DNA from 3 places in the Streptomyces sp. R44 genome. Region 1 is predicted to be linked to each of the others. Evidence: riboswitches for the same ligand, from Rfam matches in the RefSeq annotation. Region 1 holds a riboswitch; each other region holds the start of a gene.
The links. A riboswitch is a leader RNA that binds a small molecule or an ion and turns the genes downstream of it on or off. The one in region 1 is predicted to bind S-adenosylmethionine.
Positions count from the first base shown of each region.

Region 1 (9,383 bases):
CGGTCAGCGGTAGGCCCTGAGAAAGAAACAAGCCCGGTCCGCGCAGCTCCACAGAAGTTGTGCCAGAACCCGTTCTCGTGGACAAAGCCACCCCGGGATCTCCGCCGCGCTGTGGCTGTGCCATCGCGGTCTCGGTTTGGGGCAGTGCGGGGTGTGCGGCCGGGCCCCAACCGACCAGGCACTTAGCGCAGTTGGCTTCTTCACCGTAGGGTCTGCCCCCGAGGGGGAACCCCTCGCTCGGCAGGGGAAGGGGGAACCATGGAGATCTATGCCCACTGGCTTGATGGTGAGCACCTGCGCGTGTCCGGGTGGGGTCCGCAGGACACGTCATTGGCCGTCATGCTGAAGATCCAAGCCCTGTTGGGGCACACGGTGGTGCTGAGCGACGTGCAGCTCATCGACAGCCATGCGGTACAGGCGCTGTTCGAGACGGAGGACTTCCGGTCCTTCGTGCGCGGCTGCCCGTCGTTCCTGCGCTGTACCACCGCCGCTCCGGCCGGCAGCGACCCCTTCGCCCTGGTCACCACCGGCCTGCACCGCGCCCTGGAGCCCGGCTGGCTCTCGTCTTCGTTCGACACGGCGGAGCCGCTGGTCAGACTGTCCGAAGCCGTTCTGGAGCGTGGGGAGGCGAATCCCGGGCCGTTGTTCGCGCGGGGTACCGCGCTGGGCGCACGGTACGAGGAGGGCGGGGTGATCCGGCGCAGGCTGGAGGCCGTGGCCTGGACCCTGCATCACTTCTCCCGCGAGGCGGGAGTGCCGCTGGGCACGAGCGCCGTGACGCGCCCCTGCTCGTACCGCGATGTGTTGGAGGAGGTGGCGGAGCTGCCGGGGCTCCCCGGCCACGACTACGCCCCGGTGGAACGCACCCTTGCCTATCTCGACGAGCACGTGGAGCCGTCGAACGGGCACCGCAGGGCCGTGCTCTTCGCCCAGCTCGACGCGACGGACCCGCCACACAGGACGGCGATGTGGAACACCGCGACGCAGGCCTGGAACGCAGCGGTACAGCGGACGCTGGGCACCGACGGGGCGTCCCCGCGGTCGCTCCCGAAAGCGGCCGACATCGGGCTCTACCTCGGGCGTCCGACGGACGCGCTCTTCGAGCCCGCCGGCCCCGGGGCCACAGCCCCTGCGGAACACGGGATGGCCCCGGGCAACCTGGCGGCGGTCGCCGAACTGGGCTGGCAGGACATCGCGAAGATCCATCAGGACGAGGTCGTGACCCGTCGGCGCGACGCCTTCCAGGCGGCGCTGCGCGCCGGGGACGCGGCCGCGGCCGACGACGCCCTGCCCGCACTGCTGCGGGCGGTCCGGCGAAAGCTGCCGGCCTCCGCAGAACGGCCCGGGCGGATCGCCTGGGCCGCGGCCGAGACCGGCCTCGGGCTCGCCGGCGCGGGGCTGGCGCTCGGCACCGGCGAGACCCTCGGTCTCGTGGGCCCTGCGCTGGCGTTCGGCCTGGCCGCCGAGCGGCTGCTCCGGGGCGGCCGCAACCGGTCGCACATCGTCAACACGCTGATGACGGCGGGTGGAAGAGGGACCTGGGCCCGGCGCGGCGAAGCCTGACAGAGCACTGGGTGCCGGGCGATCGAGCGGTCGGCGCCTCTGCCCTGATACACGCCTCAGGCGGCGCTGAACCGGTGGGCACGGCCGCCGCGCCCCCTACGAGAGGCAGGGGACGTTGTCGGTGGCGGCCGGTACGTTGCCGATCACGGGTGTCCATCTGGTGAGCGTCACCGCGCAGGACTGGTCACACCTCGGGGAGGACGGGAACGGGGACGTCGCCGCCGCGCCGAACACCGAGCTGGAGCGGCGCGGGCTGCCCCCCCCGTTACCTTTTCACGGCTCCGCAATGGAGCCTCCGACCTCGGGTCCGGCATGACTTCCCCCTCCTGTTGTTGATGATCCGGGGGGTGGTGTCACCGGGTCCGGAGGCATCGACGGACCGCTATCGAGGGGCTTGAGCACCGGCTTCACCCGAGCCGGAAGAGCTCTCCGTAACGTGGATGTGGCAGCTCGGTGCCGAGGCAAGGCCGGACGAAAGCGTGATGGAGGGGCCTGCACGTGATCGACATCGGCGACATCGACGTATTCCTCGGCCTGGACGTCGGCAAGGGCGAACACCACGCCACCGCCGTCACCCCGGCCGGGAAGAAGGCGTTCGACAAGCGGCTGCCCAACACCGAACCCAGGCTCCGCGAGCTGTTCGCGAAACTCCAGGCCAAGCACGGAACGGGGCTGGTCGTGGTCGACCAGCCGGCCTCGATCGGGGCCCTGCCGCTGGCGGTCGCGAGGGACATGGGCTGCCCTGTCGCCTACTTGCCCGGCCTGACGATGCGGCGAATCGCCGACCTCTACGCAGGCGAGGCCAAGACCGACGCGAAGGACGCGTTCATCATCACCGACGCCGCCCGAGCGATGCCCCACACCCTGCGGGCCATCGACGGCGAGGACGAGACAGTCGCCGAGCTGGAGATGATCGTCGGCTTCGACGACGACCTGGCCGGCGAGGCAACCCGGGTCGCCAACCGGCTGCACGGCCTGCTCACCCAGATCCATCCGTCGCTGGAACGGGTCCTGGGGCCGCGGTTGCAGCACCCAGCCGTCCTCGCCCTGCTGGAGCGGTTCGGCTCACCCGCCCAGATCCGCAAGGCGGGCAGGCGCCGACTGGTCACGTTGTTACGGCCGAAGGCGCCGCGGATGGCCGAGCGGCTGGTTGAAGAGATCTTCGCGGCCCTGGACGAGCAGACCGTCACCGTTCCCGGCACGGACGCGGCCTCACTGATCGTCCCGAGCCTGGCCAGCTCACTGACGGCCGTCCTGGACCAGCGCAAACTACTGGCCGGGCGAATCGAGGAACTGCTGGAGGCACACCCTCTTTCGAAGGTCCTGATCTCGATGCCGGGAGTCGGCGTCAGGACCGGAGCCAGGATCCTGATCGAGGTCGGCGACGGCAGCACCTTCCCGACCGCCGGCCACCTCGCCGCCTACGCCGGTCTTGCCCCGGCAACCCGCAGTTCGGGGTCGTCGATCCGCGGCGAACAGCCGTCCCGAAGGGGAAACAAGCAGCTCAAACGGGCCTTCTTCCTCTCCGCGTTCGCTGCCTTGGGCGACCCGGCGTCGCGGGCCTACTACGACAAGAAGATCGCCCAGGGAAAGCACCACACCCAGGCCCTGCTCTGCCTCGCCCGACGCCGGGCCGACGTCCTCTTCGCAATGCTCCGCGACGGAACCTTCTACGAGTCCCGGCCTACCGCAGTGGCATGAGATCGCTCACGAGTCGCGCTGCATGGACGTCGAGAGGGGCGACTCGCAGTCGAAATCGAAAGTCTCTACGGCGGCGTCAGCGGGAAAGTCTGGGTGGTCGTGCCAGATTCCAGCCAAGGCGACCAGCAGGTTCCACGAGGCGGTTGCATGCAGCTCCGTCTCCCCTGAGTGCTCAGCCGGTGAGTTTCGGTGGAAGATCACCGCCGCGATCTGTTTGTTCGCGGCCAGGCGCAGGGCTGCGGCCGTGCGGCGGGCTTCGCCTTGAAGCGGAGCGGTTTCGGGGATGCGTGCCGACACGAAGCCAGCCAGCCGTGCGACCTGGTCCTCAGTGATCCGTTCCACTCATACCCCTGCGGCTAGCAACCCTATTCACCTGCGACGGCGCCAACTATCGCACCGGGCTGACACCGCCATGGGCGATGGAAGGCCTAGACAGCTTGACCAAAGACATAGGGGCACACCCCCTTTACGAGCTGCGGCAGGTCGCAGGGGAGGCGCCGGGCTGGTTCGAGGAGAAGGCCAGCCCGTCCATGGACGGCTTCGTGGCGCTGTGCAGGACACGGCTGACCAACGCGGAGCTGTCGGCCGTGATCGGACACGGCTCCCTGCGCTGGACGCCCGTCCTGGTCCTGCCCGCGCTCGCCGACGCCGCTCTGTGTGTGCCCGTGCTCCGGATGCTCGCCCGGCCCGAGGCCGGCGCGTCCAAGACGGAGGCACCGCGGGGCGCCGCTGATGTGGCCTCGTTCGTGAAGCTGTCCCTGGCGGTCGTCTTCCGCTCCATCGTCTTCACCGGCGTATGCACCTTCATCTCCCTCTACGCCCAGCAGCGCATGCAGGGCAGCACCACCGCGGGCACCATCGCCTGGTCCTGCTGTTCCTGGGCGGCGCAGGCGGCTCGGTCCTGGGAGGGTCCCTGGTCAACCGCTACGACCGCGTCCATGTCTCCCGCTGGTCCTACCTGCTCTCCATCGCCGCCGTGACCGGAATGATCTACGCACCCGGCCCGGCCATGTTCCTCCTCGTGGCCCTCACCTCCGTCGGCCTGTACGTCCCCTTCTCCCTCCAGGTCACCCTGGGCCAGGATTACCTGACCTCCCGTATCGCTACTGCCAGCGGCGTCACCCTCGGCCTCACCGTCAGCATCGGCGGCCTCATCAGCCCCCTGCTGGGACACCTGGCCGACTCCACCTCCCTGAAGACAGCCCACACCCCCCTGATCGCCATGCCTGCCCTGAGCTGGCTCCTCGGCCGACGGTCGACCGCGTTTCGTCACCTGGGCAAGCCCATTCCGTCGGTGGCACCCTTCTCCCACGTGGGCACGAGACGGCTACGACACCTCACCGCGAGCGGGAATCGGATCGCCACGACCGGAGTTGGTGAGGGAAGTTAGCCGTTTCAGGAGGGGTCATGCGAGCGATACAGGTTTCCGAAGTGGGCGGTCCCGAGGTGCTGCGACTGGTCGACATTGATCAACCGATGCCGGGCCCGGGCCAGGCGGTCGTGGAGGTCGCCGCGTCCGGCGTCAACTTCCTCGACGTATACCACCGCCAGGGCCGGTACACCCTCCCGCTGCCCTTCACCCCGGGCACTGAGGGCGCGGGCACGGTCCTCGAGGTTGGACCCGGCGTCACCCACGTCGCTGTGGGAGACCGGGTCGGCTGGGTGGAGATTCCCGGCACCTATGCCGAGCAGGCAGTCGTGGACTCCTCCCGGCTCGTGCCCCTGCCCGACGGCGTCGACTTCGAGGCCGCCGCCGCCGTGCTGCTGCAGGGCATGACGGCGCACTACCTCGTCAAGGACGCCTACCCGGTCCAGCCAGGCGACACGGTGCTCGTGCACGCTGCTGCCGGCGGCATGGGGCTTGTGCTGACCCAGCTCATCACCCACCTCGGCGGCAGAGTGATCGGCACAACCTCGACACCGGAGAAAGCCCAGCTGGCGCGGCGCGCCGGGGCCGCCGAGGTGATCCTCTACTCCGCAGTGGACGATCTCGCCGCCGAGGTGAAGCGGCTCCATGGCGGCCAGGGCCTGCCTGTCGTCTTCGACGGCGTCGGCAGGGACACCTTCGATGCGAGCCTCGCCAGCCTGCGAACCCGCGGCCACCTGGTGCTCTTCGGCGCCGCGAGTGGTGCAGTGCCGCCCTTCGACCCCATCCGGCTCGCCCACGGCGGTTCGCTGACCCTGATCCGGCCAAGCCTCGGGGACTTCATCGCCGATCGGTCCGAGCTGCTCCGGCGCGCCGCCGACGTGCTCGAATTGGTGCGCACCAAGGTCCTTGAGACCAGCGTGACGGCCCGCTACCCGCTCGCCGAGGTCGCCCAAGCTCACCGCGATCTGGAGGCCCGGCGTACCACCGGCAAGCTACTCGTCATCCCCTAGGGCAACCGACGGAATTGACTGACCTGCAGGAATGTGGCTTCCGCCGGGCGTCGATCCCGCGCAGGTGTGTCCGCGATCCCGGGTGATGACCGCTAACGGGAGCCAGCTGCGGTGCGAGCGCAGGCAGAGCCGAGATGCCCGGCCGACCGTCGACCGCGTTTCGTCACCTGGGCAAGCCCATTCCGTCGGTGGCACAACAAGGCCCGCACAGCGAACGAGGGCGTGCCCGCACTCCAGATCGCTTCCCTCATCGGCTGGTTCGGTGAGCTTGTCCAAGATCAACCCAGACACGACCCGCAGCCTCCCACCGCCCGACCCGCCCGGACAGTCCGCTGTCAAGCACAGTGGACCCGGGCGACCGGATGAAGCCGGCCCGGCCTGTCGGCAAACGATCGCCTGACAGGGACCATCCCCGCGCAGGCTGGGAGCAGGAGCTCGACCCCGAGTCGGGGCTCTACGAGTGGCGACCAACCCCCCAGGCGCGGGGAACAGGTTGTGTCAGGTGCGGGCCTGATCAGGCTTCCGTCCCGTGAATCCCTGGGTCGCTTTCGCCAAAAGACCGGTTGACCACGAGGCCAGAGTCTTGATCAGTGACAGAGTGTTCTTCTGCTTGTGATCGGCCATCCATGGCCACGCCATCCAGGCGGGCAGCAGGCCCACGGTCACGATCAGTAGAGGCACCATGCCCACAAGGGCGCACAGCACCAGACACAGGGGGATGATCGTGCGGGAAGAGATCCACGAGAACACGTCTTGAAGCATCGTGAAGGCACCATCCGTCGCCCCCAAGGGGGCTTACCCTCGCAGCGGCTCTCGCCGCGAGACGGAGTTGGCACCATCACCGGACGGGCAGGGCCGTCCTTTCCATGGGCATCAAATGGCCATGGCAGAGGGTTGCCGGAGCTTCAACGGGCCGTATCCCTCAGCTCCTCTTCAAGGTGCGCGAGCATCCGACTCGCGCACCGACAGATTACCCATCAGCGAGGGTCTAAACCACTCTCGATGGACACCTGGTGAAGCGTGGTCACCTTGTCCGCCCGGGGCGCCCACGCCAGGACGAGGGCCTGCCGGGGGTCACACACCACGGCAAGGCCGCGGGCCAGCACGACGCCCTGGCCGGCCACTGGACGCGTCCGACGAGCAGCTGAAGGACGAGCGGGGCGCCAGGGCCCAGGACGTGGACGCCGTCGGCCTCAGTCGGGCCCTGGTCAGATCGTGACCGGGCCGTGGGCGGTGGCGAACTCAACCGAGACCAGGCCCGGTTCCTCATCCTCGACCCAGGTGACGTCAATCTGGTCAAGGGGGTGGTCGGCCGGTTCGCCAAGGAATTCGGCGATGGAGGCGGCGTCGCCGGCGATGGAGACCCCGTGGATGGTGGTGGAGGTGCGCGGGTCGGCGCTCGGGCGCTCCTCGATGGGGACCAGCCATTCGAGGAAGTACGGCAGTTGCGGGTCCTCCATCAGTTCCAGCAGGCCGATCTGCTTCCACCTCAGGTCGAACCCGTCGGGGCGGACGCGATGACCCTCGGCCGACGTGCGGCCGAGGCGGGTCTCGACCGGGGCCATGTCGTCGACGGAGACCACCCAACCGAGCCAACCGCCGCCCTCGGCGGCACGGTGCGCGACCGCCCGGCCGAAGGGTGCACGGTCGGCGGCGGGGTGGTCGAGTGTGGTGACGACCTCGACGTAGGTACCGCCGCTCAGCGGGAGAACGAAATTACGGGTGCCGAATCGCGGATGCACACCCCCGTCGACGAACCCGGCGCCGAGGGCCGATCCGATCCACTGCACGGTCGAGACGAAACTGTCGCGGGCCACCGCATAGGACACATGATCAAGTCGCACCGCCCCATCATCACCCGACAACCCGCACAAAACCCCGACGCCACGCCCGCCACCCCGGCCGCGTCCGCTGTTGCTTCAGCCGTGGAGCGGACCGATCATCTTTATCCCGGCGGGGGACGCCCACCGCCCCCATTCAGACGGTGGGACCATCCCCACACAGGCGGGGAGCAGTCGAACCCCATACGAACCCGCAGGTCAGAGGCTCGCGCCGGAGCTCCCCTGGAACGCCTCCTCTGGATTCTGGGAACGCGTAGGGGATCTTCGCAGGTCACCGTGGGTACGTCCGGTGACTGACGACTGAGGTCTCTCCTCCCTCAATGCATGTCTCCGCGTCGGCTGCGGTCGGGGCGTCTCGTCCTGCTGCCAGCTGCTCTCGTCTCGTCTCGTCGATGGAGGCTGTCGGCTGGCCGTGCGCGCAGTTGCCTCGACCTGCTCAGGTGTGGGGGCGGACGGTGGTGCCGAGGGCGATGAGTGCGGCTGCGGCTCCGAGCCCGGCGAGCAGGCCGAAGAGCTGGGGTGTGCCGCCGAGTGGCGGGGCGAGGACGGCGCTGGTGAAGGGGGCGAGGGCGGACGCTGTCATGGCAGGGGCGCTGAGGATGCCGGAGAGGCGTCCGTAGTGGGTGGCGCCCCAGCGGTCGGTGATGGCGGTGGCCTGGAGGAGGGTGAGGTTGCCGCGGACCATGCCCGCGACGACCGACACCACGATCAGCAGGCCGTACGGCCCGGGGACGACAGCGAACGCGGCGGTGGTCAGGGCGCCGAGGGCGACGAGGGCGGCGGTGCGGGTGATGGTGCCGGTGTTCCGGGCGAGGCCGGCGTAGAGGGTGCGGCCGAGGGTCTGGCCGGCGCCGCCGAGTCCGAGGGCCCAGGCGGCCTGGCTGGTGGTGTAGCCGCGTTCGAGCAGGAGGGGGACGAGGGTGACGACGACGGCGTACATCGCGAACGCCGAGAGCGTGAAAGCCAGTCCGAGCAGCAGGAACGGGCTGCTGCGCACGACCTCTTGCGGCGTTGAGGTCACGCCGGTGGGCGTGGGTGGGGCTGGTGGCCAGGGGGCGCGCAGGGCGAGAGCATGGGCCGGGATCGTGATCGCGGCGAGGATGCCCGCGAGGACGAGGTAGGTGGTGCGCCAGGTGAGGTGGTCGGCGAGGGTGGCGGTGAGGGGTGCGAAGGCGGTGGAGGCGAGGCCGCCGGCGAGGGTGACGATGGTCAGGGCGCGGACGTGATCAGGCGCGAAGTAGCGGGTGAGCGTGGCGAAGGCGGGCTGGTAGAACGTCGCGGCCATGGCGAACCCCGCCAGCATCCAACCCGCGAAGAACACCGGCAGGTTCGGTGCCAGGGCCACGACCACCAGACTCGCGGCGCCCGCGGCAGAGCCGGCGGTCATCACAGTGCGGGGACCGTGGTGGTCGATGATCCGACCGACCCGGATCCCGGCGATGCCGGAGACGACGAGGGCGAGGGAGAACGCGGCCATCGTGGCGGTGGTCGGCCAGCCGGTCGCGGCGGTGATCTGGGGGTTGAGGACGGGGAAGGCGTAGTAGACGATCCCCCAGCTGGTGATCTGCGTCGCGCACAGGGCGGGCAGTACGGCGCGGGGCCGCGACTGGACCCCCGTCCCGGTCGCGGCCCCGTCGTTGTGGGTGTTGAGGTCGGTCACGAGCCGCAGGACGGTGCCGGGGCTGCAGTGCCGAGCTGGATCAGGGCCGGGTTCGGCGCGCAGCAGCCGCCGCCGTCGGCCGCCTGCTCGGTGGCGGGCTGGTCGAAGAGGCCCGCGCCGCCGCAGACGCCGGTCTCCGGCAGGACGAGTTCGACGCGCTCGGCGGACTCACGGTCGCCGGCGATGGCGGCGACGACGGAGCGGACCTGCTCGTAGCCGGTGAGGACGAGGAACGTCGG
Region 1 is NZ_CP163444.1:16,000-25,382, forward strand. Features, by position in the region: gene AB5J54_RS00090 (hypothetical protein) at 340-1,563, shown strand; gene AB5J54_RS00095 (IS110 family transposase) at 2,062-3,264, shown strand; gene AB5J54_RS00100 (hypothetical protein) at 3,271-3,606, opposite strand; partial or broken gene AB5J54_RS00105 (MFS transporter) at 3,843-4,510, shown strand; gene AB5J54_RS00110 (quinone oxidoreductase) at 4,672-5,643, shown strand; gene AB5J54_RS00115 (hypothetical protein) at 6,142-6,405, opposite strand; SAM riboswitch class I at 6,442-6,583, opposite strand; gene AB5J54_RS00120 (VOC family protein) at 6,852-7,517, opposite strand; gene AB5J54_RS00125 (MFS transporter) at 7,921-9,144, opposite strand; gene AB5J54_RS00130 (NAD(P)-binding domain-containing protein) at 9,141-9,383, opposite strand, start outside.

Region 2 (9,383 bases), 4.7 Mb from region 1:
GTTGATCTCGTCGGCGAGCTCCGTGACGGAGGCCGTGTACGCGCGGTACGCCTCCAGGTCCTGGCGGGACGGGTACGCCGAGGCCAGGTGGACCACCCGGTCGCGCCATTCCGGGTGGGCGGTGAGGAGCTCCCGGTAGGCCTGCAGGCCTCGCAGGATGTTCTTCGAGAGTTCCGTCCGGTCGACTCTGACGATGGTCTTCCGGTCCCCGATCTCGTCGCGCAGGTGCGCCAGGCGGTCGTCCACCTGCGGGCGGTACGCGAGGGCCCGCAGCTCCTCGCCGTCCACCCCCAGGGGGTACGCCGCCACCCGCGTCCGCCCCAGGTCGCCCGCGCCCTGCTCGAAGGCCTCCGCCCACGCGCGCGTGTGGAAGCCGAGGCGGTCCGCGCCGAGCATCCCCCGCAGGAGTTCCTCGCGGATGTCGGCCGGGAGCATGCGCAGGTACGCGGGGGAGGCCCAGGGGGTGTGCGTGAAGTGGGCGATCCGCAGGTCGGGGCGGAGGTCCCGGAGCTGCCCCGGGACCAGCGCCAGGTGGTAGTCCTGCACCAGGACCGCCGCGCCCCGGGCCGCCTCCGCCGCCAGGGCCTCCGCGAACGCGCGGTTGTAGCTCCGGTACGACTCCCAGCGGCGGCGGAACCCCGCGTCGAAGACCGGCTCGCGCGGGATGTCGTACAGGTGGTGGTGGAGGAACCACAGCACCGAGTTCGCGATGCCGTTGTACGCGTCCGCGTAGACCCCCGGGTCGATGTCCAGCATCCGCACGCCCGGCTCGCCCGTACCGCGTCTCACCGCCTCCCGGTCGCCCTCGCCGAGCGCCGCGCACACCCAGAGGCTCTCCTGGGAGTCGATGGTGCTCAGGGCCGACGCAAGGCCGCCGCCGCCCTTGCGGGCGTCCAGCGAACCGTCCTCGCCCAGCACGTACGAGACCGGGCCCCGGTTGGATGCCACCAGCACAGTTGCCATGTGGCGAACCTAGCCCGTCCCGTAAACGCTCAAACGTACGTATACGAGACGGGTGGATTCGGCCACGGGGAGTCGCCGCAGGTCAGTCGCGTCGGCCGCGCATCGCCGCCTTCGCCACCAGGCCGGTCGCCGCGAGGGCCACCGCGAGTGCGCCGAGCAGCCAGAGGCGTTCGCCGTTGCTTCCCGTCTCCGCCATCGAGCCGTCGCCGTGACCGCCCAGCGGTCCCGGGGCCGGAGGGGCCGGCGGGGACGGCGGGGACGGGAGCACCGAGACCGTCGCCGATGCCGACGGGGAGGGGTCGGGCTGCGTGGGGGTGGGGGTCGGGGTCGGTGAGGGGTTCGTCGGGGTCGGGGTCGGATCCGTCGGGGTCGGCTCGGGCTTTTCGAGCTCCGGCGTCACCCCGCACGACGGGTCCTCGCTGCCGTCCCCGCAGTTCGAGCGCGGGCTCTCCACCTCCACGCTGTTGCGGAGCTTCCCGTCGCCCGTCGCCGGGTTCTTGATCTTCACCGAGTACGTGACCGTCGCCGTCCTCCCGGCCGGGATGGTCCCCACGTACCCGATCCTCGGCTTCTCGTACGACACCCTGCCCAGGTCCGTCCGCACGTCCCCGTCGTAGTCGGCGTCGTCCAGGTTCCCGGTCAGGTCGTCGCCGAACGTGGCGTTCGGGTAGTCGAACGGGCCGATGTTCTTCGCCGTGATCGTGTACGTGAGGGTGTCGCCCGGCTTCACCTTCCGCGGGCTCGCCGTCTTGGTGATCTCCAGGTCCGGGACCGGTACGGAGAAGGCGAGCCCGGACGGCACGTAGGTGTCGCCGCTGGTGGAGAAGGTCAGGTCCGCCGAGGTCGCGCCCGGTGGGACGGCGCCGGCCGGGACGTCGAAGGCCTTGGCGTCGATGCTCAGGTTGTTCGTGAGCTTCGGGGAGACCGCGCCGTCGTCCTCGCCGACGAAGAAGTTGTTCGTGTTGCCGGTGTGGGCCTCGGTGACGTTCCTGCCGTCGACGAGGAACTTGTCGCCCGGGGTGTTCCAGTCCCCCTCGTACGCCGTCACGCTCGCGCGTACCGTGCCCGGGCCCCGGTAGAAGCCGCCCACGGTGATCGTGGTCGCCGGGGACGTCGAGCGCTGGAGGACGTGGCCGCCGTACACGTACACGTTCCGCCGCTCGGGGGCCTTCACCCGGTCCGGACCGGGGAACCTGTGGACGACGGTCAGGGACCAGCCCGCGACGCAGCCCTTGCCGCTCGGCGCCCAGAGGTTGCCGACCGCCACCCGCGCGTCCGTCCCCGAGACGCCCGCGAAGGCGGCGGTCACGTCCGACTCGCCCGTGTAGTAGTGCGGGCCACTGGTGTCGGCCGGGTCGGCGACCATGCTGTCGATCGACACCGGGGTCGCGGGACCCGCCCCGACCCTGATCACCGGGGCCGTCGTCGTCGGGTCGCCGGGGGAGCGCCCGACGTCCGCGCCCGAGATGTCGCAGCGCTTCAGCTGCGCGCCGCTCGGGCCCTTGTACGTGCCGTCGTTCCCGCCCCAGAAGAGGCGGGCGTACGCGACCTCGGCGCCCGCCGGGATCTTGACGTGACCGGTGCTGGAGCCGAAGTCGGTGGTCCCGAGGCCGGCCGCGTCGATGCGCCGCATCACGAAGGTGTTGTTGTTGTCCGAGCCCTGGCCGGAGGCCGCCGTCGCGCAGCGGGCCGCCAGGTCCGCCGGGCCGGCCGGGCAGCCCATGACCGTGTTGCCGATCGTGGTGAAGTCGCCGTACAGCGACGCGTCGTACCGCTTGCCGAAGGGCTCGACCACGTCCGCGGCGGCCGGTCCTGCCGCCGCGGACGCGAGCGAGCCCGCCGTGAGCCCGATGACCGCGAGCACCCTGCCCAGGTGATGTTGTCTGAAGCGCATAAAAGGGCAATTTATGCAAAACGGATCATCGTGGGGCGTTACGCCACGCGGCGGTGTGCCTCCTCCTCGGACGTCACGCCACGCGGCGCTGTGCGTACTCCGCGATCTCGGCCATCGGCGGCCGCTCCTCCGTGTCCACCGCGTACGTCCGCGGCTCGAAGCCCTTCTCGCCCCGCTCGAACTGCGTGAGCCGCGGCCGCACCAGATGCCCCCGCGAGAGCCGCAGCTGCGCCGTCCGGTAGATCGCCGCCGCCATCCGGCCCAGCGCCTGCCCGTCCTGGTGCCGGTGCTTGCGCACCCCCACGTCCACCTGCGCGAGCGCGTCCAGGCCCACCGTGTGCAGGGCGTCCACGAGCAGCCCCAGCTCCACTCCGTAACCGACCGGGAACGGCAGCCGTTCGAGCAGCGAGCGCCGGGCCGCGTACTCGCCGCCCAGCGGCTGCACGAAACCGGCCAGCTGCGGCCAGTGGAGGTTCAGCAGCGGGCGGGCCACCAGTTCCGTCACCCGGCCGCCCTGACCGGGGGTCTTGCCGGAGGCGAGCCCATCGAATTCAGTGCCGAACGGGCGGTCGTACATCGCCTTCACGAACTCCACGTCCGGGTCCGTGAGCAGCGGGCCCACGATCCCCGTCACGAAGTCCGCCGAGAAGTCCCGCAGGTCCGCGTCCACGAAACAGACCACGTCCCCGCTCGTCGCCATCAGCGACCGCCAGAGCACCTCGCCCTTGCCGGGGACGGTCGGTATGCGGGGGAGTATCGCGTCCCGCGCGACCACCCGCGCGCCCGCCGCCGCCGCGACCTCCGCCGTACGGTCCGTGGAGCCCGAGTCGATCACCACCAGCTCGTCCACGAGGGGGACGGACTCGGTCATCAGCTCGCGCCGGATCACGGAGACGATGTCCCCGACCGTCGCCTCCTCGTTCAGCGCGGGCAGGACGACGCTGACCGTCGTGTTCCGCTTGGCTGCGAGGATCCGTTCCAGCGGCCTGTCCGTCACCGACCAGGACCGCCGGGCCAGCCAGCGCTCCACCTCTTCCAGCACGTGATCTCTCTCCATCTCGCGGGTCGGACGGCCGGTCCAAGGTTCCGGGCCTTCGGTTACAGTCTTGAACAACGCGGATGCCCGATGCACGTCGGGGTGCCGCCCGCGTCGGAGCGCAGGAACGAAAGTCCACCGCGCTTCACAATCGAATACCGCTCATCCAGAGGGGCAGAGGGAAACGGCCCGTTGAAGCCCCGGCAACCCTCCAGTCGGTTACTCGTCCTCCAGCGAGGCTCCCGGCTAGGGAAGGTGCCAAATCCGTCTCATGGCGAAAAATTCGTCATGGGAAAGATGAGGAGAAAGGGCCTCGCCTCCATGGCTGTTCAGACCGTCGCACCCACCACCGTCGACCTCGGTCCCGCGTCCGGGCTTTCCTGTCGCGAATGCGGTGAAGTCTTCCCGCTCGGCCCGATCTTCGCCTGTGAACTCTGTTTCGGACCGCTCGAAGTCGCGTACGACCTTCCCACCGGTGACCCCGAGGCGCTGCGGAAGCAGATCGAGGCCGGCCCCGCCAACATCTGGCGCTACGCCCCCCTCCTGCCCGTCCCCGCCGACGTCGCCGAGAAGCCCAACCTGAACCCCGGCTGGACCAAGCTCGTCCAGGCCGACAACCTCGCCCGCGAGCTCGGCGTCGCCCCCGGAAAGCTCTTCGTCAAGGACGACTCCGGCAACCCGACCCACTCCTTCAAGGACCGGGTCGTCGCCCAGGCCCTCGAAGCCGCCCGCGCCTTCGGCTTCACCACCCTCTCCTGCTCCTCCACCGGCAACCTGGCCGGCGCCGTCGGCGCCGCCGCCGCCCGCGCCGGCTTCCGCTCCTGCGTGTTCATCCCGCACGACCTGGAGCAGGGCAAGGTCGTCATGGCCGGTGTCTACGGCGGTGACCTCGTCGCCATCGAGGGCAACTACGACGACGTCAACCGCTTCTGCTCGGAGCTCATCGGCGACCCGCTCGGCGAGGGCTGGGGCTTCGTGAACGTCAACCTCCGCCCGTACTACGGCGAGGGCTCCAAGACGCTCGCGTACGAGATCTGCGAGCAGCTCGGCTGGGTCATCCCCGACCAGCTCGTCATCCCGATCGCCTCCGGCTCCCAGCTCACCAAGATCGACAAGGGTCTGCAGGAGCTCATCAAGCTGGGCCTCGTCGAGGACAAGCCGTACAAGATCTTCGGTGCCCAGGCCGAGGGCTGCTCCCCGGTGTCGGCGGCCTTCAAGGCCGGCCACGACGTCGTACGGCCCCAGAAGCCGAACACCATCGCCAAGTCCCTCGCCATCGGCAACCCGGCCGACGGCCCGTACGTCCTCGACATCGCCCGCCGGACCGGCGGCGCCGTGGAGGACGTCAACGACGAGCAGGTCGTCGAGGCCATCAAGCTCCTCGCGCAGACCGAGGGCGTCTTCGCCGAGACCGCGGGCGGCGTGACCGTCGGCGTCACGAAGAAGCTCGTCGAGGCCGGGCTCATCGACCCGAACCTCACCACCGTCGTCCTCAACACCGGCGACGGACTCAAGACCCTGGACGCGGTGGCCGACACCTCTCAGGCGACCGCCACCATCCGCCCGAGCCTGGACGCGTTCCGCGACGCCGGCCTGGCGCTCTGAAAGGTAACGAAGACATGGCCGTGAACGTCCGCATCCCCACCATCCTCCGCACCTACACGGGTGGTCAGTCCGAGGTCCAGGCCGAGGGCGCGACCCTCGCCGAGGTCATCGCGGACCTGGAGAAGAACCACACCGGCATCGCCGCCCGCGTCCTGGACGACCAGGGCAAGCTGCGCCGCTTCGTCAACGTCTACGTCAACGACGACGACGTGCGCTTCGAGCAGGGTCTGGAGACGGCCACCCCGGCCGGCGCGGGCGTCTCGATCATTCCGGCCGTCGCCGGCGGGTGCTGAGACCCGTAAAGCGCTACCAGTCAGTACCAATTGCCCCTTCCGCGCGATAAGCGGAAGGGGCAATTCTGCATGGTTGAGCGCGGTAGAGTTGGGGAAGTCCCCTCCGCTGCTCATGCCGGACGCATATGAGAATGCGTCCCCGCACGACAAGAAGCAGCCAAAGTGCCTGCGCGTTGTGTACGTTCTGCGCGCTTTGCCGGGCCCGACTTGCCCCGTAATTCCGGGGAATCTCCCCAATTCCCCTTTCCGGGGCGCCCAGAATTCTCGGTCGAATGACCTGTTGCAGAGGGCAGTTGGGCAGATACATTCAGCGGCGGTCGACGCGTTCCGGCGCAGGGTCTGACCCGGGTCCGCGAGGTGCGGTCCCGCGCAAGGGCCAGTAATAGGGGAGTTAGGCATGGCTCAGGGCACCGTCAAGTGGTTCAACGCGGAGAAGGGCTACGGCTTCATCGCGGTAGACGGTGGTGCGGATGTTTTCGTCCACTACAGCGCGATCCAGATGGATGGCTACCGCAGCCTCGAAGAGGGCCAGCGGGTCGAGTTCGAGATCTCGCAGGGCCAGAAGGGTCCGCAGGCGGACATGGTCAAGCTCGCCGTCTGAGCGCGGCGCGATCGGCCACCGACGCAACGCCGTCGAGGGGTCCGCATCCCTGAGGGGATGCGGACCCCTCGCGCGTTCCCGCCCCGCCCCCGCCCCGCCCCCGTACGCCCCCTTGATCGGCCTCCCGAAACGCGAGAGTCGCTTGCACTCTCCTAGGGCGAGTGCTAATCATTGGCGTTAGCACTCGGAAGGTGAGAGTGCTTACGAGGATCGGGCAGACGAGGTCCGCGGCCAGGTGGGGCAAGGAACCATCGGGCACGCAGGCCGTCCGTCGCGGGCGTCGGCGCGGTCCTGGAGCGTTATCCACCCCATGTCCGGGAGGACCACTTCACATGGCCAAGATCATCGCGTTCGACGAGGAGGCCCGGCGCGGTCTCGAGCGCGGCATGAACCAGCTCGCTGACGCCGTCAAGGTCACCCTCGGCCCCAAGGGCCGCAACGTCGTCCTCGAGAAGAAGTGGGGCGCCCCCACGATCACCAACGATGGTGTCTCCATCGCCAAGGAGATCGAGCTCGAGGACCCGTACGAGAAGATCGGCGCCGAGCTGGTCAAGGAAGTCGCCAAGAAGACGGACGACGTCGCCGGCGACGGTACGACCACCGCCACCGTCCTCGCCCAGGCGCTCGTCCGCGAGGGCCTCCGCAACGTGGCCGCCGGTGCCAACCCGATGGCCCTCAAGCGCGGCATCGAGAAGGCCGTCGAGGCCGTCTCCGGCGCCCTGCTCGAGCAGGCGAAGGATGTCGAGACCAAGGAGCAGATCGCTTCCACGGCCTCCATCTCCGCCGCCGACACCCAGATCGGCGAGCTCATCGCCGAGGCGATGGACAAGGTCGGCAAGGAAGGCGTCATCACCGTCGAGGAGTCCCAGACCTTCGGTCTGGAGCTGGAGCTCACCGAGGGTATGCGCTTCGACAAGGGCTACATCTCGGCGTACTTCGCCACCGACATGGAGCGCATGGAGGCGTCGCTCGACGACCCCTACCTCCTGATCGTCAACTCCAAGATCTCCTCCGTGAAGGACCTCCTTCCGCTCCTGGAGAAGGTCATGCAGTCGGGCAAGCCGCTGCTGATCATCGCCGAGGACGTCGAGGGCGAGGCCCTGTCGACCCTGGTCGTCAACAAGATCCGCGGCACCTTCAAGTCCGTCGCCGTCAAGGCCCCGGGCTTCGGCGACCGCCGCAAGGCCATGCTGAACGACATCGCCATCCTCACGGGCGGCACGGTCATCTCCGAGGAGGTCGGCCTCAAGCTCGAGAACGCGGGCCTGGACCTGCTCGGCCGCGCCCGCAAGGTCGTCATCACCAAGGACGAGACCACCATCGTCGACGGTGCCGGTGACAGCGAGCAGGTCGCGGGTCGCGTGAACCAGATCCGCGCCGAGATCGAGAACTCCGACTCGGACTACGACCGCGAGAAGCTCCAGGAGCGCCTCGCGAAGCTGGCCGGCGGCGTGGCCGTCATCAAGGCCGGTGCCGCGACCGAGGTCGAGCTCAAGGAGCGCAAGCACCGCATCGAGGACGCCGTTCGCAACGCGAAGGCGGCCGTCGAGGAGGGCATCGTCGCCGGCGGTGGCGTGGCCCTGCTCCAGGCGTCGAACGTCTTCGAGAAGCTCGAGGCGGACCTGTCGGGCGACGAGGCCACCGGTGCCAACATCGTCAAGCTGGCCCTTGAGGCCCCGCTGAAGCAGATCGCGGTCAACGCCGGCCTCGAGGGCGGCGTCGTGGCGGAGAAGGTCCGCAACCTGCCCGTCGGCCACGGCCTGAACGCCGCGACCAACGAGTACGTCGACCTCATCGCCGAGGGCATCATCGACCCGGCGAAGGTCACGCGCTCCGCGCTGCAGAACGCCGCGTCGATCGCCGCGCTGTTCCTCACCACCGAGGCCGTCATCGCCGACAAGCCGGAGAAGGCCGCCGCGCCGGCCGGCGGCGGCATGCCGGGCGGTGACATGGACTTCTGAGCCCCGGCTCGGTAGTTCATCGCTGAACGCGAACGAGGGCGGCACCCCCACCAGGGGGTGCCGCCCTCGGGCGTTCGGCGGATGCTGGAAGGGTACGGAAGGGGTCGTCGCCATGGTCACCCTCCTCACCACACCGGCCGACCGCGAACTGGTCATCACGCGGACCTTCGACGCCCCGCCGGCCCGCGTCTGGGAGGCCTGGACGCGGCCCGAGCACGTACGGGAGTGGTACGGGGCGGCCGGGCTGACCACCTCCGTGGTCGACATCGACCTGCGGACGGGCGGCGCGTGGCGCTGGGGCCAGAGCGGGCCCGACGGCCAGGAGATCGTCTTCTCCGGCACGTACGAGGACGTCCTCCCGGTGGAGCGGCTCGACTACACGGAGGTGTTCGAGCAGATGCCCGACGCCGAGCCGGTCCACGTGGCGCTCACCTTCGACGCGACCCCCGACGGTGGCACGGCCCTGACCAGCACGTCCTTCTGGCCGTCCAACGAGATCAGGGACCAGGCGCTGGCGGCGGGCATGGAGGCGGGGGTGCGGGAGCAGTACGACAGGCTGGCCGCCCATCTGGAGGGGATGCGGTGAGTCAGGGCCGGCGGAAGAGGCCGGTCCAGAGGAAGGACTCGCCGAAGGCCGGGGAGTCGGCGGGCAGGGAGCGCATGCGGCGGAGCTCCACCTCCGTCAGGTCGGCGAAGACCGCGCGGAGGGAGTCGTCCGTATAGGCGAGCCCGCCGTGCAGCCGGCCCTCCCGGTAGAAGTCGGCGTCCGGGAGCTCGGAGCCCATGCCGCCCTCGCCGGCCGCGAACGCGGTGAGCGCGAAGTGCCCGCCGGGCGCGAGGGCGCGGTGGAGCAGGGCGAGGTAGCTGACGCGGCGGTGCGGGGGCAGGTGGTGGAAGCAGCCGGAGTCGTAGACGAGGTCGTACGGTCCGTCGAGGGCGGCGGTGAAGGCGTCCCCGCACACGAAGCGGACGCCCTCGGCGCCCGTGTCCCCGGCCCGCTCCTCCGCCCAGGCGACGGCGGTGGGCGAGA
Region 2 is NZ_CP163444.1:4,757,091-4,766,473, forward strand. Features, by position in the region: gene AB5J54_RS22190 (trehalose-6-phosphate synthase) at 1-963, opposite strand, end outside; gene AB5J54_RS22195 (hypothetical protein) at 1,046-2,857, opposite strand; gene AB5J54_RS22200 (glucosyl-3-phosphoglycerate synthase) at 2,931-3,899, opposite strand; SAM riboswitch class I at 4,053-4,197, shown strand; gene thrC (threonine synthase) at 4,191-5,498, shown strand; gene AB5J54_RS22210 (MoaD/ThiS family protein) at 5,513-5,791, shown strand; gene AB5J54_RS22215 (cold-shock protein) at 6,189-6,392, shown strand; gene groL (chaperonin GroEL) at 6,725-8,353, shown strand; gene AB5J54_RS22225 (SRPBCC domain-containing protein) at 8,466-8,939, shown strand; gene AB5J54_RS22230 (class I SAM-dependent methyltransferase) at 8,941-9,383, opposite strand, start outside.
Region 2: it holds a riboswitch for S-adenosylmethionine, as region 1 does, so the genes downstream of both, thrC (threonine synthase) here and AB5J54_RS00115 (hypothetical protein) in region 1, are expected to answer to the same signal.

Region 3 (9,383 bases), 390 kb from region 1:
ATAGCGCACCGAACTGGTGCTGCCCCGGCGCACGATCCGCTGCAGCTTCGGCCCCTCCTGGTCGGTCAGTCTGCGCACACGGACAGGCTCGCCCAACGCGCCTCCAGCGGTCGGATCGGACGTCACCGCACATCCAACCGTCACGACCACCAACCCGGTGAACCCTCGCGGTCAGAGCACTAGGCCGTGTATCGAAAGTGGATCTTGCGCTGTGGACAATCTCATTCCATGGGGCGGGGAGATCTCACGGACGAGCAGTGGGCGGTGCTGGAACCGTTGTTGCCGAAGGGTGTCAGGGCTGGGCAAGCGTCCGTCTGGCCTCGGCAACAGTTGCTGGACGTCCGGCCCCATCCGTCCCGCATAGATTCCCTTTGTGTAAGAGCTGCGAGACATGGGTGCCCGGCATGGTCAGAAAGGTGCACACCGGATGAGTGATGAGCAGAGCAGGCTGAGGGAGGAATCCCTCGGCAGGGCGTTCACCGGTGCCTCGCGCGTCGAGTGCAGTCCCGTGGACATCGAGGCGGCCCGCCTGGCCTACCAGGAGGCGGGTTTCGACGTCACCGACGAGCTCATGGCGTTCCTCGGGACGTACGGCGAGACGACGGCCTTCTGGCCGTCGCACGTCACCGGGGACGAGACCTCGCTGACGATCTCAGTCGAGGAGGCTGCGGAGGCGTTCGCGCCGAACGTGCGGTACTTCGAGAAGCGCCTCGGCATGTCCGCCCTGCCGGTGGGCATTGCCTTCGAGACCGAGGAGATGGTCCTCCTCGCCGAGAACGGCGACATCGTCCTTGGCGGCGACGCGGGAGTTCAGCGGGTCGCCAAAGGGTTCGAGGAAGCCGTGCGGGCTCTGATCTCGGGTGACTGGGACATGACGTTCTTCTAGTCGCCGGAGCTCTAACGGCAGGTGCTGGTCACAGCCATTCGTTGATAGCAGCGATGAGGACGGTGGCCTCGTAGCGGGCGGCGAGCTTGTTGTAGCGTGTGGCGACCGCGCGGTTCCTCTTGAGGCGGTTGATCCCGCACTCGACCGCGTGACGCTCGCGGTAGTCGACCGGGTCGAAGCGTGGCGGCCGACCGCCGCGGGAGCCGAGCTTCTGGCGGTTGCGCGCCTGGTCGGCCTTGTCCGGGATGGTGCAGCGGCTCCCGCGGGGGCGCAGGTAGGCGCGGTTCTTGCGGGAGGCGTACGCCTTGTCGGCCCGCACCCGATGGGGGCGGACGCGCGGCCGGCCTGGCCCGAGGCGGGGCACGCGAACCTTCTCCAGCACGGGCTCGAACTGCGGCGAGTCTCCGCGCTGCCCTGCCGTGACCAGGATCGACATGGGCTTCTGTCCCTGCTCGACGGCCAGGTGCAGCTTGGTGGTGAACCCGCCGCGCGAGCGTCCCAGCCCGTGATCACGGGGCTCGGTGAAGATGCCGCCCGGCGGTTCCTTTTGCCGGTCGCCCTGCTTGCGGGCCCCGGCCGCATGCTGATGGGCGCGGCAGACCGTGGAGTCGACGTTCAAGTCCCACACGATCGCGCCCTTCGCGTCGGCCAGGGACTGGAACTGGGTGAGGATTCGCTGCCAGGTGCCGTTCCGCTGCCACCGGCGGAATAGGTCGTAGACCCGGCTCCACGGTCCGTACTCGACGGGGACGTCCCGCCACGGAAGAACCGAGATCATGCACAGCCCAAGATCCACTTTCGATACACGGCCTAGTCGGGTCGCGGGGCCGGGCGGTGGGGGAGAGCGCAGGCGGCGGTACCTCCCGGCATGCGGTGACGGTTGTTCGCGATGAGCCGGTACACACCGTGGGCCACCCACCGCACGGGAGGAAGCGTGAGCAACGCACCCGCCGCCGGCCACCCTCCGCCCGAGCTCAAGAGCACCTTCGCGACGGCCTGGGCGCCCCCGTACACGACACCGCCGGGCGTGACCCACAGCACTTCGTGCGAGGCCCGCGTCGACGTGACGCCGAGACCCTCCAAGTCCGCGAACTGCCAGGCAGTGGTCTCGCACCGGGGCTTCAGGCGTCGCTCGGCGAACCTCACCGAGGTGGAGCAGAATCCGCAGTCTCCATCGAAAACGAGCACAGGCTGATTTCGCATGACCCCATCATGCCGCGCGGGGAGCGGAGCGGCTGCCGCGGCTCCGTCCTTACGTTCAGGAGCGGCATACGACCTCGGTCAGGCGGTCGGCGGCGTCGACGGCGGCCTTCGCGAGCCGGGCGCCCGGGTGCCGGGTGAGGCGTTGGATCGGGCCCGTGACCGTCACGGCGGCCACCACCCGCTGCGACGGGCCGCGGACCGGCGCCGAGACAGAGGCCATGCCGGGTTCGCGCTCACCGATCGACTGGGCCCAGCCCCGGCGCCGTACGCCGCTCAGGGCGGTCGCGGTGAAGCGGGCACCCTGCAGGCCCTGGTAGAACCGCTCCGGCTCCTCCCAGGCCAGCAGGACCTGGGCGGCGGAGCCGACCTTCATGGGGAGTGTGGACCCCACCGGCACGATGTCGCGCAGGCCGGACGTCCGCTCGGCGGCGGCGACGCAGACGCGCACCTCACCCTGGCGCCGGTAGAGCTGCGCGCTCTCGCCCGTGGCGTCCCGGAGGGAGGTCAGGACCGGGCCGGCCGCGGCCAGCAGGCAGTCCTCGTCCGAGGCGGCCGAGAGCTCGGCGATCCAGGGCCCGAGGACGAACCGGCCCTGGATGTCCCTGCCGACCAGCCGGTGGCGTTCGAGCGCCGTGGCGAGCCGGTGGACCGTGGGCCGCGCGAGACCGGTGGTGGCGACCAGCCCGGCCAGATGGGCAGGGCCCGACGCCAGCGCGTCGAGGATCACCGCGGCCTTGTCGAGGACGCCGACACCGCTAGAAATATCCGAAATGTCCATGGAAAGGGGTACTCCAGTCTCGGCGCGCGAGCATGCCTCGCGGCGACCTCACCCGGGGGAGGGCAGGGGAAGGAAGGTGAGGGAGGGGGATGGTCAGCGGGAAAGGGCCGAAGACGTCGGCCGATATGCCGCGACGATCATGAGCTGGGTACGCGGAAAGCCCGGAACGGACAGAGCCGGGGCGAAGGGCAGCGTAGAGAGCACCGTGTCTCCTCATCTTTTCCCGCGCCACGTTGGCGCAGGCCGGAGTTGGCACTGATCCCGACGAGACGGCGCGAACAGGGAGCGCCGAGACGATCGGGGAGTTGCCGGGGCTTCGTAGGGCCGGTCCCTCCACCCCTCTGGATGATTCGCGGAGAACCATACAAGACTCCCGGGGCGAGCTGCCAGGGGGCCCCTGGTGACGCCATCGGACAGGCCGTGCCGCGTGTGCTGAACGCCGGCGCCTCGCCCGGCTGCCGGGGGAGCTCGTCCCGGCTCGTAGGGATCCCACCCGCAGGATGATCCCCGGCCGCCGCGCGATAGATTGCCGGCGACACGAGAAAAGAGCTCGCATGGACTCCCGCATCCCGCGGCTGCGACGCAAGCTTGCACGCATTCCCTACACGCCCCACCGAAGCCACTCCTTCGGCGAGGAACGGCACGCATTCCGTCTCGGCCCCCGCTTGCCCGAAGCCCGGGCAGACGCCTTCGAAGCCGAGAACGACGTGGAACTCCCGCGCCCCTACCGAGACTTCCTCACGAACATGGGCGGCACGGGTGCGTCCCCGTACTACGGACTGATCCCCCTGGAACGCTGCGCCCTCTTCACGATGAACCGCGCATCCGCCGACACGCGGACGAGAGGATTCCGTCGGGCCTACCGCCCCACACGCGAAGGCCACCTCTTCCTGCACGTCATCGAACGCGGCTGCAGCGACCTCGCCCTCCTCGGAGTGACCGGCCCGCTCACCGGGCGCGTCCTCATCGGCAACACCGACGGCTTCTGGGGCCCGAACGTCTCCTCGGCCCCGGACTTCCTCGCCTGGTACGAGCGCTGGCTCGACCACATGGCCGGCGGACAGGACAACCGAGCCCTGCTGCTCACCTCACCGCGGCTGCACGTCCACCCACAGCAGTACCGACTCTCGCCGAAGATCTGACCCCGGCCCGGGCCCGGGCCCTGACTCTGGCCCGGGAACGGCGGGGCGTGGGAGCTACCGCCTGCGTTCGGCCGCGGTGAGACCGCGCAGTGTCCACAGCCCGTACGCGGCAAGAAGCGGCTTGAGCAGCGTCCACTCCCCGAGGCGATAGTCGGCGGCGCGTACGAGCCTGTCGGCGAGATCAGGCCGCTGACGGCGCAGGTAGGCGCGCGCCTTGAGCGCGTGTGCGGGCTGGGACACGATCGCGATGCGCTCCGCGTCCTCGATCAGCGGGACCACGTGGGTGATGTTCTCCCAGGTGGTCCTGCTCCGGTCCTCGACGAGAACACGGCCCGTGTACCGCAGAACGGACCGCGCGTAGTCGGCCATCAGCTCGGCCTCGGCGGTGTCACCACCGACCGCCCCTCCGCTGAAGACGACCACGGAGTCGCCGCCGGCGTCCGCATCGACGGAACGGATCCCGGCCCGGACCCGCCAGCGGTTGATGAGGTTGATCGACTCGGACGGATTGCGGTAGCCGAGCACGACCACAGCCCGGGAACCGTGGCCGCCGGCCTCGACCAGGGTCCGCGACCAACGCCGGTTCAACCACTCACCCCAGGCCAGCACGGCGACTCCGGCGGCCGGCAACGTCCACGCTCGCATCGGCAACGTCCACGCTCGCATGACGGACGATCCTAGGCCCTGCCCGGCGGGTCACGCCGGGCCGTCGGCGCCGCGTCCCTGCGCGGCGCGGCGGGCCAGGAGCTGGGCGTAGGAGTCGGGTCCGTCGAAAACGCCTCGACATCGGTGGCCTCGATGAGGAACGCTGCGCGCGATGACCAGAATTGACGACACGCCGCCCGCGTGGGACGAGCGCACCCAGCTCACCACGTTCCTCGACTACACCCGTGACACGGCCCGCGCCAAGTGCGAGGGCGTCTCCGCGGAGAACGCCCGCAAGGCGATCCTGCCGAAGTCACCGCTGATGACCATGAGCGGAGTGATCAACCACCTCCGCTGGGTCGAGTACTACTGGTTCGAAGTGGTCCTCCTCGGCGGGGAGGACATCGGCCCCTGGACCGATGAGGACCCCGACCGCGAGATGCGTATCGCCGTCGACTTCCCGCTCACGCAGTTGCTCGACGAATACGCCGAACAGAGCGCCCGCTACCGCGAACTGGTCGCCGAGAACGACCTGGAGACCAAGGCGAAGCGCGCCATCCGCAACGGCCTCCACGTCGATCTGCGCTGGATCCTCCTGCACCTCACCGAGGAGACGGCCCGCCACAACGGACACCTCGACATCCTGCGCGAGCTGCTCGACGGCACGACCGGCGACTGAGCCGCTGTCCGTTGGAGACCACGGGGGCCGGCTGCCGTTGCTGCCTCGGGCCCGCAGGGTGGCCCGCTGGTTCTTCGGCTCCGGCGCACCGTCGGGTATGTCCCCCGAACGCGTGCGGAAGGGGGCTCCGTGCGATCCTCCGTCCATGAATGAGTTCGGCGACGCGCACATACGCTACGGGACGCTGCTGTGGATGGCCCTCCTCGCAGCCGACGCCCAGGACCAACGGTCCTGGTTGGGGGAGCGCGAGCTGGAGACGGAGCCGGTCGTCGAAGAGGTGGAACTCCTCTGCCGCATGTCCGAAGGGTTCGCCGAGCGCGGGGTCCTCGAACCCGGGCAACTGCGCGACCTTCAGGCCGTCGGCCGGCGACTCGGCGAGATCGACGCCGGGCATCGCGTCGGCCTCTGGGCCGACGCCCTGGCCTCTGATTCGGCTTGGGACGACATCCGTCTTCTCGCCCGCCAGTTCCTCATCAGCACGCTGGGGGACTGGCGCCAGCCACTGCCAGGCCGCTCGGCAGGCCCGCACAAGGGCGACCACTGAACCCCCGGGACCTCACCCCCCGAACTCCCGGGCCCGCGAGGACGGCCCCTCTGCACAGCGCTCCCCGAGACAGGAAGACCCGCCCGATGCACCCCGCCGTCCAGGAACTCACCCGCCTCGTCCCTCCGCCGGCCGGCGGCGGGCCCCGCACCTGGTCCCGGACGGAGCAGCTGCTGGGTACCGCGCTGCCCCAGGACTACAAGGACCTCGTCGACACCTACGGCGGGGGCGTCTTCGACGGGACGATCTGGATCCTGGAGCCGGACTGCACCGACCAGGACTACGACCTGGTGGCGATCGCGGGCGAGCGCACCGAGGTACTCGGCAGGCTCTGGGACCGCGGCGAGCCGAAGCCGGACGAACTCGCGGCGGACGGAAGCGACGTGCTCCCCTTCGCCTACATCGAGGGCAGCGGCGCCTACCTCTACTGGCTCACCAGCGAGACGGCGAAGCCCGAGCAATGGACCGTCCTGGTCAACGAAGGCCGTGGACCCGAGTGGGAACACCACGCCGTCTCCGCCGCCGAGTTCGTCGCCGGAGTGCTCACCGGGCGCATCCACTCGGAGACCCTCGGCGAGTTCGAGGACACGGAGCGGGGCTTCGACTCGAACGCGGACATCTTCGGCTCCCACGTGTAGGTGTCGACGAGGGTGTCTCCGGCTCGTGCGCCGGTGACGGCTCACCGGGCGGCGGCTGTCGGACCCGCCGAGGCCCCGGATGCGCCTGAGCCGACTGCCCCGCCGGTCCCGCTGGTCCCGCCGGTTTTGCCAGTCCCGCCAGTCCCGCCAGTCCCACCGGACCCCGCTCCGGCGAAATGGGCCGTCGCCAGGACCGTACCGTCCGGGGCCACCAGGCGGGCGCCGCTCAGGGTGTCGGCAGCCACGGGAGCCGGGGCGCCCCAGTAGCCGTAACCCGCCCTGAGCGGGAACGAGCCGAGCGGTACGGCGGAGCCGTCGGCCCGCACCAGGAGGCACCGCACGGGGCCGTCGGCCGCCCGTACCTCACCGAGGTCGACCGACATGTACACCCAGCCGTTCCCGCCCGCCGCGTCCGCCGGGTGCGCGTAGATCCGCCCCACCTCCCTGCCGGCTCCGACCCCGGCTCCGGTCCCGTCCGAGGAGACCAGGGCCGCCTCCAGGACGCGCGGCGCCGGGGCCACCACCTGGGGAGCGCCCTCCACCGCCGTACCGACCGCCCAGCCGCCGAACCCGAAGGCCAGCGCCGTGGCCACGCCCGCCGCCGCCATCCGGAAGCGACGCCCCCGAACGCGCCGTCGCGCCGCCGGCGGGGGAGCCGCGGCTGCCGGGGCAGGGGCCGGCGTACGGGCGGGAGTCATCGTCCGTACCACCCGGCTCTCGAAACCCACGGGTGGCTCCGCCCCCGGCAGCAACCCGAGCAGCCCGTCCCCGACCACCGTCAGCCGCTCCACATACGCCCGGCAGTCCGGGCAGCGGTCCAGATGGGCCACCGCCTCGGCCCGCTCGCGCGCCGGAAGGATCCCCAGCGCCAGCTCGGCACCCTCCTCGCGCAGCCGCTCGCAGTCCATGCCGCTCACCGCGTCTCCTCGCTCTCCAGGAGCGCCCGCACCTTGATCGTCCCCGTCCGGATCCTGGTCTTCGCCGTGCCCAGCGGTACGCCCTCGAAGGCGGCGACCTCCCGCGCCGTCATCCCGTAGATCCCGGCCATCACCAGCGCCCGCGCCTGTTCCCGGGGCAGCGCCGCCACCGCCCGCCGGACCCGCTCGGCCGCGTCGTCGGCGAGCGCGCGCCGCTCCGGAGTCTCCGACACGATCCCCACCAGCGCCTCCAGGTCCTCCGGGGCCACGGGGGTCGCGCGCCGCGCCCGTACCGCGTCGATCGCCAGGTTGTGCGCGATGGCCGTCAGCCAGGTCCGTACGGATCCCCGCCTGCCGTCGTACACCTGGGCATGCCGCCATGCCCGCTCGAAGGTCTGCTGGGCCACGTCCTCCGCGAGCCGCGGATCGCCGACGACGGCGACGGCCACCCCGTAGACGGAGCGCTGGAAACGGCGCACGAAGGCCACCGCGATCTCCGGATCGCCCGTGGCGAGACCGGAGAGCAGTGCCTCGTCGGGAACCCGCTCCAGCGGAAGGCCCATGCGTCCCACACTCGTGGATACGTCCGAAGTCCCCGAAGGGATGGTCCGAGCTCATTGTCCGCCCGGACCGCAATCCGGGCGCGGCCGAGCGCCGTACCCCCTCTGGGGACCGAACGGGAGGACCGAACCGGAGGACCGAACCGGGCGGCCGATCACGAGGACCGAACGGGGCCGCCGATCACGAGGACCGAACCGGGCGGCCGATCCCGAGGACCGGTCCGTGGGACCGGTCCGAAGAGCCGACGCGGAGGACGGAACGATGACGAAACCGACACCACGTACCCGCGCGCTGCTCGGCCTGTCGGCCGCCGCGCTGGCCGGCCTCCTCGCCGCCTGCGGAGGCGGCAACGGCGACGGTTCCAGCAGCACGACCACACCGCCCCCCGCGCAGAAGAGCACGGCCCCGGCCGGCGCGACCCAGGTGAAGGCGGACCTGACCGACTTCAGGATCACGCTGTCGCAGCAGACCTTCACGCCCGGCACGTACGCCTTCGTCGCCACGAACACCGGGCACCACGACCACGCCCTGGAGGTCGAGGGGCCGGGCGGCGAGAACCGCTCCAGCACCATCGGCCCGGGAGAGTCCACCACCCTCACCGTCACCCTGAAGGACGGCACGTACGAGATCTACTGCCCGGTCGACGGACACAAGGACCTGGGCATGAAGACCGAGATCACGGTGGCCGGCGCCCCCGTCAACAAGCCGGACACCACCCCGACCACCCCGTCGACTCCGAACACTCCCGGCAATGGCTACTGACCGAACCCGCCGCATCGCCGTGCTCGTGCTGCGGCTCGTCGCCGCGGGCCTGACGGCGACGATGGGCGCCATCCACCTCTCCCTGTGGGCCGACGGCTACCGCGACCTGGCCACCATCGGCTGGCTGTTCCTGCTGAACGGCGTCCTGGGCTGTCTCCTCGCCGCGGTCCTGCTCCTCACCCCGTACCGCTGGCTCGGACCGGTCGCCGCCGCCACGGCGCTGTTCACGGCGGGCACCCTCGGCGCGCTCTTCCTGAGCCTCACGACGGGCCTGTTCGGCTTCCACGAATCGGCCGACGCGGACCTCGTCCGCGCCAGCATCGCGGTCGAGACGGCGGGCGTCCTGGTCCTGACCACCCTGGGGGCGTCCGCACTCAGCCACCGCCACCGTCACCACCCACGGGGAGAGGACGGAAGCTGACACGCGCTGTACGGTGGCGCGATGACCGAATCCTGGCCGACGGGCGCGTCAGGCGTGCTCCAGCTGCCCTCGGGTCGGCTGGTCCGCGGCCGTGCCCTGCGGCGACCCCTGCCTGAGGGCCCGGCCCCGACTTTCGCCGTCCACCTGCTCGGCCGCCGCCCGCCCGAGACCCCGTGGGCGTCCGTCTGGCTCCGCTGGCCCGACTTC
Region 3 is NZ_CP163444.1:410,911-420,293, reverse strand. Features, by position in the region: partial or broken gene AB5J54_RS02180 (IS630 family transposase) at 1-96, opposite strand, end outside; gene AB5J54_RS02175 (SUKH-3 domain-containing protein) at 428-886, shown strand; gene AB5J54_RS02170 (IS5 family transposase) at 915-1,664, opposite strand; gene AB5J54_RS02165 (thiol-disulfide oxidoreductase DCC family protein) at 1,697-2,089, opposite strand; gene AB5J54_RS02160 (IclR family transcriptional regulator) at 2,145-2,867, opposite strand; SAM riboswitch class I at 3,078-3,219, opposite strand; gene AB5J54_RS02155 (SMI1/KNR4 family protein) at 3,422-4,009, shown strand; gene AB5J54_RS02150 (YdcF family protein) at 4,064-4,654, opposite strand; gene AB5J54_RS02145 (DinB family protein) at 4,827-5,333, shown strand; gene AB5J54_RS02140 (hypothetical protein) at 5,479-5,877, shown strand; gene AB5J54_RS02135 (SMI1/KNR4 family protein) at 5,964-6,515, shown strand; gene AB5J54_RS02130 (anti-sigma factor) at 6,557-7,423, opposite strand; gene AB5J54_RS02125 (sigma-70 family RNA polymerase sigma factor) at 7,429-7,995, opposite strand; gene AB5J54_RS02120 (plastocyanin/azurin family copper-binding protein) at 8,255-8,755, shown strand; gene AB5J54_RS02115 (hypothetical protein) at 8,745-9,176, shown strand; gene AB5J54_RS02110 (protein phosphatase) at 9,198-9,383, shown strand, end outside.
Region 3: it holds a riboswitch for S-adenosylmethionine, as region 1 does, so the genes downstream of both, AB5J54_RS02160 (IclR family transcriptional regulator) here and AB5J54_RS00115 (hypothetical protein) in region 1, are expected to answer to the same signal.